2 regions of the Rhodococcus sp. WMMA185 genome follow, and region 2 is predicted to be linked to the other one. Evidence: riboswitches for the same ligand, from Rfam matches in the RefSeq annotation. Region 2 holds a riboswitch; the other holds the start of a gene.
The links. Region 2 has a riboswitch for S-adenosylmethionine ahead of BFN03_RS15805 (aminotransferase class V-fold PLP-dependent enzyme). Riboswitches for the same ligand answer to the same signal wherever they lie in the genome.
Positions count from the first base shown of each region.

Region 1: it holds a riboswitch for S-adenosylmethionine, as region 2 does, so the genes downstream of both, BFN03_RS03995 (bifunctional o-acetylhomoserine/o-acetylserine sulfhydrylase) here and BFN03_RS15805 (aminotransferase class V-fold PLP-dependent enzyme) in region 2, are expected to answer to the same signal.

Region 1 is NZ_CP017014.1:906,182-910,390, forward strand. Features, by position in the region: gene BFN03_RS03985 (DUF3017 domain-containing protein) at 1-129, shown strand, start outside; gene metX (homoserine O-acetyltransferase MetX) at 162-1,286, opposite strand; partial or broken gene BFN03_RS03995 (bifunctional o-acetylhomoserine/o-acetylserine sulfhydrylase) at 1,283-2,569, opposite strand; SAM riboswitch class IV at 2,679-2,800, opposite strand; gene BFN03_RS04000 (NADP-dependent isocitrate dehydrogenase) at 3,218-4,209, shown strand, end outside.
Region 2 is NZ_CP017014.1:3,502,751-3,506,959, reverse strand. Features, by position in the region: gene BFN03_RS15810 (sugar porter family MFS transporter) at 1-1,401, shown strand, start outside; SAM riboswitch class IV at 1,502-1,617, shown strand; gene BFN03_RS15805 (aminotransferase class V-fold PLP-dependent enzyme) at 1,666-2,961, shown strand; gene dszD (NADH:FMN oxidoreductase DszD) at 3,009-3,584, opposite strand; gene BFN03_RS15795 (YbaK/EbsC family protein) at 3,657-4,130, opposite strand.

The sequences.
Region 1 (4,209 bases), 1.8 Mb from region 2:
ATGATGCCGTCCGAACGTGTCGGACTGCTGGCGGTGCGCAGCAAGCCCTTCGACGTCGGTGCGCTCACCGCGGTCGGCGGCGCAATCGTCTGGCTAGCGGTCTCGATCGACCCGCTCGGAACCGGATAGGGGTCCGAGCGGGTCGCACGACCCCTCTGCCCTCAGCGCCCCGACCGGGCGAGATCCATCGTCTCGACGAGCAGTTTCGCCACTGCTTCGGCTTCGGTGAGGAATCCGTCGTGGCCGTCCTTGGACTCGAGCACCCGCAGCCCATCACAGGTCGGGAGGTCGTTCGCCAAAGCCTCCAACGAGCGAATCGGGTACAGGCGGTCCGAGTCGATGCCTCCCACGACCACCGGCGCGGTCACCGTGGCGAGTGCCGCCGCTACTCCACCGCGCCCACGGCCCACGTCGTGCCGGTTCATCGCTTCGGTGAGAAGCACGTACGTGGCCGGGTCGAACCTGCCTACGAGCTTGTCGGCCTGATGCTGGAGGTAGCTCTCAACGGCGTACCGTCCGCCGAGTCGCGGATCCTCACCGTCCTGGGCCGAATTGGCGAATCGGGAATCGAGTTCGCCTTCGGTGCGGTAGGTGAGATGCGCGATACGGCGGGCGATCCCCAACCCGGTCCGGGGGATTCTGCCGGTGCCGTAGTAGTTTCCGCCCTGCCAGTCGGGGTCGCTGATGATGGCCTCGATCTGGGTGGACTGTGTCCCGATCTGATCGGCGGTCGAGCGTGCGCCGACTGCAAGGACGAGAGCAGAGGCGACCTGGTCGGGATAGCTGACCGCCCACTCGAGGGCGCGCATGCCGCCCATCGAGCCACCCATGACCGACGCCAACTTCTCGATACCGAGAAGATCGGTGAGCTTCTTCTCCGCGGCGACCTGATCCCGTATGGAGATCTCCGGGAAACGTCCGCCCCATGGCTGGCCGTCCTCGGCGAGCGAGCCTGGCCCGGTGGAGCCGCGGCAACCTCCGAGAACGTTGGTGGCGACTACACACCATTCGTTCGTGTCGATCGGTGCTCCCGGGCCCACCATGCCGTTCCACCATCCGGGTGAAGGGTGGTCTTCGTTGGCAGGTCCGGTCACGTGGGAATCGCCGGTAAGGGCATGCTCGACCAGTACTAGGTTGTCCCGGTTCGGCGACAACACGCCCCACCGCTGCACCGCGAGGGTGACGGACGGGATGACCGCACCGCTCTCCAGTTCTAGGGAGCCGATGTCGACATAGCCGAGACGGCCTTCCACGGCTGGCAGGATCTGCAATTCACCAACTGTCAAGATGTCACCGCCTTCAGTCCTGTCTCGAGGTCGGCGAGGATGTCATCGATTCCCTCGATGCCGACCGCGAGGCGCACGAGGCCGGGAGTCACGCCGCTGGCCAGCTGCTCCTCCGGGGTGAGCTGCGCGTGAGTGGTTGATGCGGGGTGGATCACCAGTGAGCGCACGTCGCCGATATTCGCGACGTGACTGTGCAGGGTGAGTGCGTTGACGAATTGCTTGCCCGCTTCGACACCGCCGGCGAGTTCGAAGGTGACGACTGCCCCGGCGCCGTGCGGGGCGAGCTTCTTCGCGCGCTCGTACCACGGCGACGACGGCAGCCCCGCATACCCGACGGACACCACTTCGGGGCGGGCTTCGAGGAACTCGGCGACCGCGGTCGCGTTCGCGACATGCCGCTCCATCCGCAGGCTCAGTGTCTCGATGCCCTGCGCGATGAGGAAGGCGTTGAACGGGGAGATCGCGGAGCCGAGATCGCGGAGCAACTGGACCCGGGCCTTGAGTGCGTAGGCCGGTGCACCGAGTTCGGCGAAGACGACGCCGTGGTAGCTCGGGTCGGGGGTGGTGAAGCCGGTGTGGCGGCCCTGGGTCCAGTCGAAGGTGCCGCCATCGACGATCACGCCCGCGATGGCGGTGCCGTGGCCGCCGAGGTATTTGGTGGCCGAGTGGACCACGATGTCCGCACCGTGCTCGAGGGGGCGGATCAGATAGGGGGTGGCTACCGTGTTGTCGACGATCAGCGGGATCCCGTTGTCATGGCCGACCTCAGAGATACCGGAAATGTCGAGGACGTCGTTGCGGGGGTTGGAGATGGTCTCACCGTAAAACGCCTTGGTGTTCGGACGGATGGCCTCGCGCCACTGTTCGAGGTCGTCGGGGTCCTCGACGAACGAGACCTCGATGCCCAGTTTCGGCAGCGTGTAATGGAAGAGGTTGTACGTCCCGCCGTACAGCCGGGGGCTGGACACGATGTGGTCGCCGGCTTCGGTGAGATTGAGGATCGCGAGAGTTTCCGCGGCCTGCCCCGATGCGAGTAGCAGCGCGGCGACGCCACCTTCGAGGGCGGCGATGCGTTGCTCGACGGCGTCTTGGGTGGGGTTCATGATGCGGGTGTAGATGTTGCCAGGCTCGGCCAGCCCGAACAGCGCCGCGGCGTGGTCGGTGCTGTCGAAGGTGTACGCGGTGGTCTGGTAGATCGGTAGTGCCCGCGCCTTGGTGGTGGCGTCGGACGTCTGCCCGGCGTGGATCTGCTTGGTCTCGAACGACCAGTTCTCTGTCATGTGATGTTCACTCCAGTGTTTCGACGAGGCGCGATGAAGGGCTGAATTCCTTTGCGCACAGGGCGTGGCTGATTCATCAACGACAACAACACATCATGAACCCCCGATGTCGGACCTGCGCTTGTTACCCGAATGTCTATATGGATCAGGAAACCCGGTCATCACCCGGGGCACCCCACCGCGGTGGAGGGTTGCCGACCAGCTAGCCGGGGCTTTGCGCTGGTACTCATGACCTTGCGGCCATCTTAGCCTGCTACGGCGGGATGATACGAAACGGCACCGGCATCTCACGGGGAAACAGGGATCTCGCGAGGAGTTCAGCGCAGAAAGAGGGCGGCTGATCAGGAAGGGCTCTCGCTGATCCTGAAATTGTGCAATTCGTCTCGTTCTCCGCAGCCTCGTTCTCCGCGGGGGTGTGGCGGCCCAGGTTCGAGCCCAGGTTCCTGAACGCATCACGGGCGAACCGGTGTGGACCACGGGCGCTTGTCGTGACCTTCACGCAAAGCAGTACGCTTGTCTTGTTTGGGTGTGGTCTCCCCGAGATCGCACCAACCGTCTACGTTTGATAAGCGAACCGTTCGCGGACTCACTCACGAAGTGTGCCCGCAACCGTGTAACCAGGAAAACTTCCTAGGAGGACGCGAAGCACCCATGTCCAAAATCAAGGTTGAGGGTACCGTCGTCGAACTCGACGGCGACGAGATGACGCGCATCATCTGGCAGTTCATCAAGGACAAATTGATTCACCCGTACTTGGACGTAAATCTCGAGTACTACGACCTCGGGGTCGAGTACCGGGACCAGACCGACGACCAGGTGACCGTCGATGCCGCCAATGCCATCAAGAAGCACGGCGTCGGTGTGAAGTGCGCGACCATCACTCCGGACGAGGCACGCGTCGAGGAATTCGGCCTCAAGAAGATGTGGCGGTCTCCCAACGGCACCATCCGTAACATTCTCGGTGGCACGATCTTCCGTGCACCGATCATCATCTCCAACGTTCCGCGACTGGTTCCGGGGTGGACCAAGCCGATCATCATCGGCCGCCATGCCTTCGGTGACCAGTACCGCGCCACCGACTTCAAGGTTCCCGGCCCCGGCAAGGTGATGATCACCTACACACCCGAGGACGGCAGCGAGCCGATCGAGCACGAACTGGTGAACTTCCCCGAGAAGGGTGGAGTCGTTCAGGGCATGTACAACTTCACGAAGTCCATCGAGGACTTCGCCCGTGCGTCTCTCAACTACGGCTTGCAGCAGAACTACCCGGTCTACCTGTCGACGAAGAACACCATCCTCAAGGCGTATGACGGTGCCTTCAAGGACATCTTCCAGCGGATCTACGAGACCGAGTTCAAACCGGAGTTCGATGCGGCCGGCCTCACCTACGAGCACCGCCTCATCGATGACATGGTTGCGGCGGCGCTCAAGTGGGAGGGCGGCTACGTCTGGGCCTGCAAGAACTACGACGGCGACGTGCAGTCCGACACCGTGGCACAGGGCTTCGGCTCGCTCGGTTTGATGACCTCCGTACTGCTGACCCCGGACGGAAAGACCTGTGAGGCCGAGGCTGCTCACGGGACCGTGACCCGCCACTACCGTCAGCACCAGCAGGGCAAGCCGACGTCCACGAACCCCATCGC
Region 2 (4,209 bases):
GGCGGATTCCTGTTCGGCTTCGATAGCGCGATCATCAACGGCACCGTCGACGCCGTGCGTCAAGAGTTCGCGCTGGCACCCACCCTGCTCGGCTTCGTCGTCTCGTGCGCCCTACTCGGCGCCGGACTTGGCAGCTGGTCCGCGGGCATCTGCGCCGATCGGATCGGCCGAGTCCGCACAATGGTGGTCGCCTCGGTTCTGCTGACCGTCAGCGCGATCGGCTCCGGCCTCGTCGTCGGAGTCTGGGATCTGATCGCCTGGCGGTTCCTGGGCGGTGTCGGCATCGGATTCGCCTCGGTGATCGCGCCCGCCTACATAGCGGAGATATCGCCCGCCCGCATCCGCGGCCGGCTCGGCTCGATGCAGTTGTTGGCCCTGGTAACCGGTATTTTCCTTGCGATTCTCACCAGCGCACTGCTAGCCGATCTCGCCGGCGGTGCGGCGCAGACCCTGTGGCTCGGACTCGACGCGTGGCGGTGGATGTTCATCGCCGAAACAGTCCCGGCGATAATCTACGGCATCCTTGCTGTCCGGCTGCCTGAGTCTCCCCGCTATCTGGTGAACAAGGACCGCATCGACGAGGCCGGCGAGGTGTTGCGAAATGTGCTCGCCCTGGTCGACGGCGCCGTCGACCGGAAGATCCGCGAGATCCGGCAGACAGTGAACACGGAACGTAAACAACGGTTCTCGGATCTGCTGGGCGGAAAGTACTTCTTTCTGCCACTGGTATGGGTGGGTATCTTGTTGTCGGTCTTCCAGCAGTTCGTCGGCATCAACGTGATCTTCTACTACTCGACCACCCTGTGGCAGTCCGTCGGCTTCCAGGAGTCGGACTCGTTCACGATCTCGGTCATCACCGCCGTCACCAACATCGTCGCCACTCTCATTGCGATCTCGCTCATCGACAAGGTCGGGCGGCGGCCCCTGCTTCTGTTCGGCGCCGCTACGATGACAGTCTCCCTGTTCCTGATGGCGGTGGCGTTCGCCCAGTCCACCGAGGTCGACAACGTGATGACCCTCCCCTCCGGTTGGGGCGCCGTTGCCTTGATCGCCGCGAATGTATTTGTCGTCGGCTTCGGCGCGAGCTGGGGGCCGGTCGTGTGGGTGTTACTCGGCGAAATGTTCCCCAATCGCATCCGAGCCCTCGCCCTGGGCCTGAGCGCCGCAGCCCAATGGGTCGCCAACTTCGCCGTCAGCACCACCTTCCCACCGCTTGCGGCGCTCGGCCTCGAGTACGCTTACGGGCTCTATGGGGTCTTCTCCTTGCTCGCGCTGGTCTTTGTGTGGAAGATGCTGCCCGAAACCAAGGGGCGGCAGCTCGAATCCATGGACGAACTTGCGACCGAGGACGGGCGTCCCAACCCGAAGTTCCACGATTCGGCTACCGCACCGGCGAACTGAGATCCTCTCCGGTTCTCGGGCAACACTATTCGATGACAAAGAGCCTGCTGGCAGGGGCTCGGCTTGACAACCGCATATTGATCCTGCACTCTTCGAAACAGGTCACGAGTGCCAGCGTCAAGCCCCGGCTTGCTGGTCGGCAACCCTCCACTGCGGCGGGGTGCTCCGGGTGACGACCGGGCTGAGGTTCGATACCGGACCCGGCAAGCGCGGACTCCGAGGGCACCGACCCTGTGATGAGTCCCTGGATTCGAGGGATAACGAATGACTGCTGCATCGACCGCCGACCTGTGCGCCCGTCCCCTGGCGCGGGTTTCGGGTTCCGACTTGCAAGTTCCGCTGGTTCAGGGTGGCAATCGCACCTACGTCAACTTCGACTGTGCGGCCAGCGCGCCCGCGTTGCGGCAGGTGACCGAGCGCATCGAGACCTTGCTGCCGCTGTACTCCAGCGTGCACCGGGGCGCGGGCTACGCATCGAGGGTGTCGACCGATTGCTACGAGAAGGCCCGCACGTCGGTTGCCGGGTTCGTCGGAGCAAGTGAAGATCAGGTGGTGGTGTTTACCCGGAACACCACGGACTCGCTCAACCTGCTCGCCGGTTGTGTTCCTTGCAGCACAGTGATCCTCGACATCGAACACCACGCGAATTTGCTGCCTTGGAACAACTCTCGCGTAGTCCGGGCCGCTGACACGCTGTCCGAGACGATACGGCGTCTCGTCGCCGAATTGTGCTCGAAACCAACCGCCCTGCTCGCGGTGACGGGTGCATCAAATGTCACCGGTGAGGTGTTGCCAATCGCCGCACTCGCCGAGGTTGCACACCGTTGTGGCGCAAGGATTCTCGTCGATGCTGCGCAGCTCGCACCCCATCGTCGGATCAACCTCGCGGCGTCTGGTGTCGACTATTTGGCGTTCTCCGGGCACAAACTGTATGCACCGTTCGGTGCCGGTGTGCTGGTGGGTCGCCGAGACTGGCTCGACGCCGCCGATCCCTACCTGGCAGGCGGTGGCGCGGCCGGCAACGTGACTGTTGATTCCGTCCAATGGGCGCCCGCACCCGCACGCCACGAGGGAGGAACACCCAACGTACTCGGCGCCGCGGCACTGGCTGCCGCATGCGATGCGCTGTCCGAATTGGATTTCGGCCGTGTTGCCGAACACGAGGCCGCTCTGACCGCACGGATTCTCGAAGGACTCGGCTCGGTGGACGGCCTGCAGTTCCTCCGGCTGTGGCCAGATGTGCCCGACACTGTCGGAATCGTGACGTTCACGATCGACGGGTTCGAACCGGGGGAGGTCGCCGTCTATCTCTCTGCAGAACATGGAATCGGAGTTCGCGACGGCCGTTTCTGTGCACATCCGTTGCTCGAACGACTCGGCCGACCCGACGGCGCGGTACGCGTGAGCCTGGGACTGGGAAGCTGCTCGGAAGATGTGGATCGACTTGTCGATGCGGTGCGGACTCTCGTGAACGGCAATCGGACCTGGATCTACGCCAAGGAGGGCGCCCAGTGGAATCCGGTGCCGGAGACTCGGTTTTCGTCGGATGCGCTGGTATGACGGCCCGACGTGCCGGGTTCACAACGGTTGTCCCTCAGGGAGATCCTTCATAGGGGGGTGGGCCGGAAATAGCGACCCTGATGGTAGAGCAATGGAGACGAAGCGGTCTCGTCGTCGGCCTCCGCGTGCACCCGGGTCACCAGGCCGATCACGAGTGTGTGATCCCCGACGGGAATCAACTGGTCCACGGTGACCCGGAGCCAACTGGGGGTTCCATGAAGCACTGGTTCTCCGGTGTCGAGCCTGGCCCAGAGCGACTTGTCCGCGAACCGTTGGTCGGCGCTGCGTGCGAACCGCTGAGCCAGGTGCTGCTGGTGTTCGCCGAGCAGATGTATCACCAGCGAATCCGCGGAATGTAGGGCCTTGATGCTGGAGGAGGTGTGCGCGATATTGAACGACACCAACGGTGGGTCCAGCGAAAGCGAGGCGAAAGAGGTGGCCGTGAAGCCGACCGGGCCAGACTTCGAATAGAGAGTCACGATCGTGACTCCTGCGGGGTGACGGCGCAGGGCAGCCCGATAGTCGACCGCACTGATGCCGGACGAGAGTTCGGGATCGCGGGTCACGCCCGAACGATGGCCCGAACGGTGGGCTGTATCGGCATTCTCGACTGAGTCGGACAAAATACTCTCCGGATCGGCCCGTGTACTTGGTTCACGAGATCTGCCGTCAACTATAGAAGGCGGGCCCGGAACTCAGGCCACGTCGATGGCAGAGCCCGCGGTGATACGCACCAACTCCGAGAACGATGTGCGGAAGACGGTGTTCGGTTGTCCGGCCGCCGCCCATAGTTCGGGGTACTCGGCCAAGGCGTTGTCGACGTAGGTCGGCAGATTCGTCGGATGTCCGAGCGGAGCGATGCCTCCGATCGGCTGACCAGTCGCGAGTTGCACCATGTCTGCGGGTGCTCGAGTCAGTTCTCCCTGTAGCCGCTTGCCCGTGGCAACCAGATCCACAGAGTGGGCTCCCGACACAAGGAGCAGGATCGGATCGTCGTCCAGCATGAACACGAGAGACTTGGTGATCGCCCCGATATGTACCTTCAGAGACTTCGCGGCCTCGGCAGCGGAGTGAGTGGGCTCGCGCTGGGTCACGATCACCCCGTGATGTCCTCTCGCGATCAGGGTCTCGGCGACGCGCGCGGCGTTGGGATGCAGGGACATCGGCATGGTCCAAGGGTAGGACCATTCGATCGAAAAGGGCTGCAAGAACCGTCCTTCGATACGAAACCGGAACTGGGTGCAATCG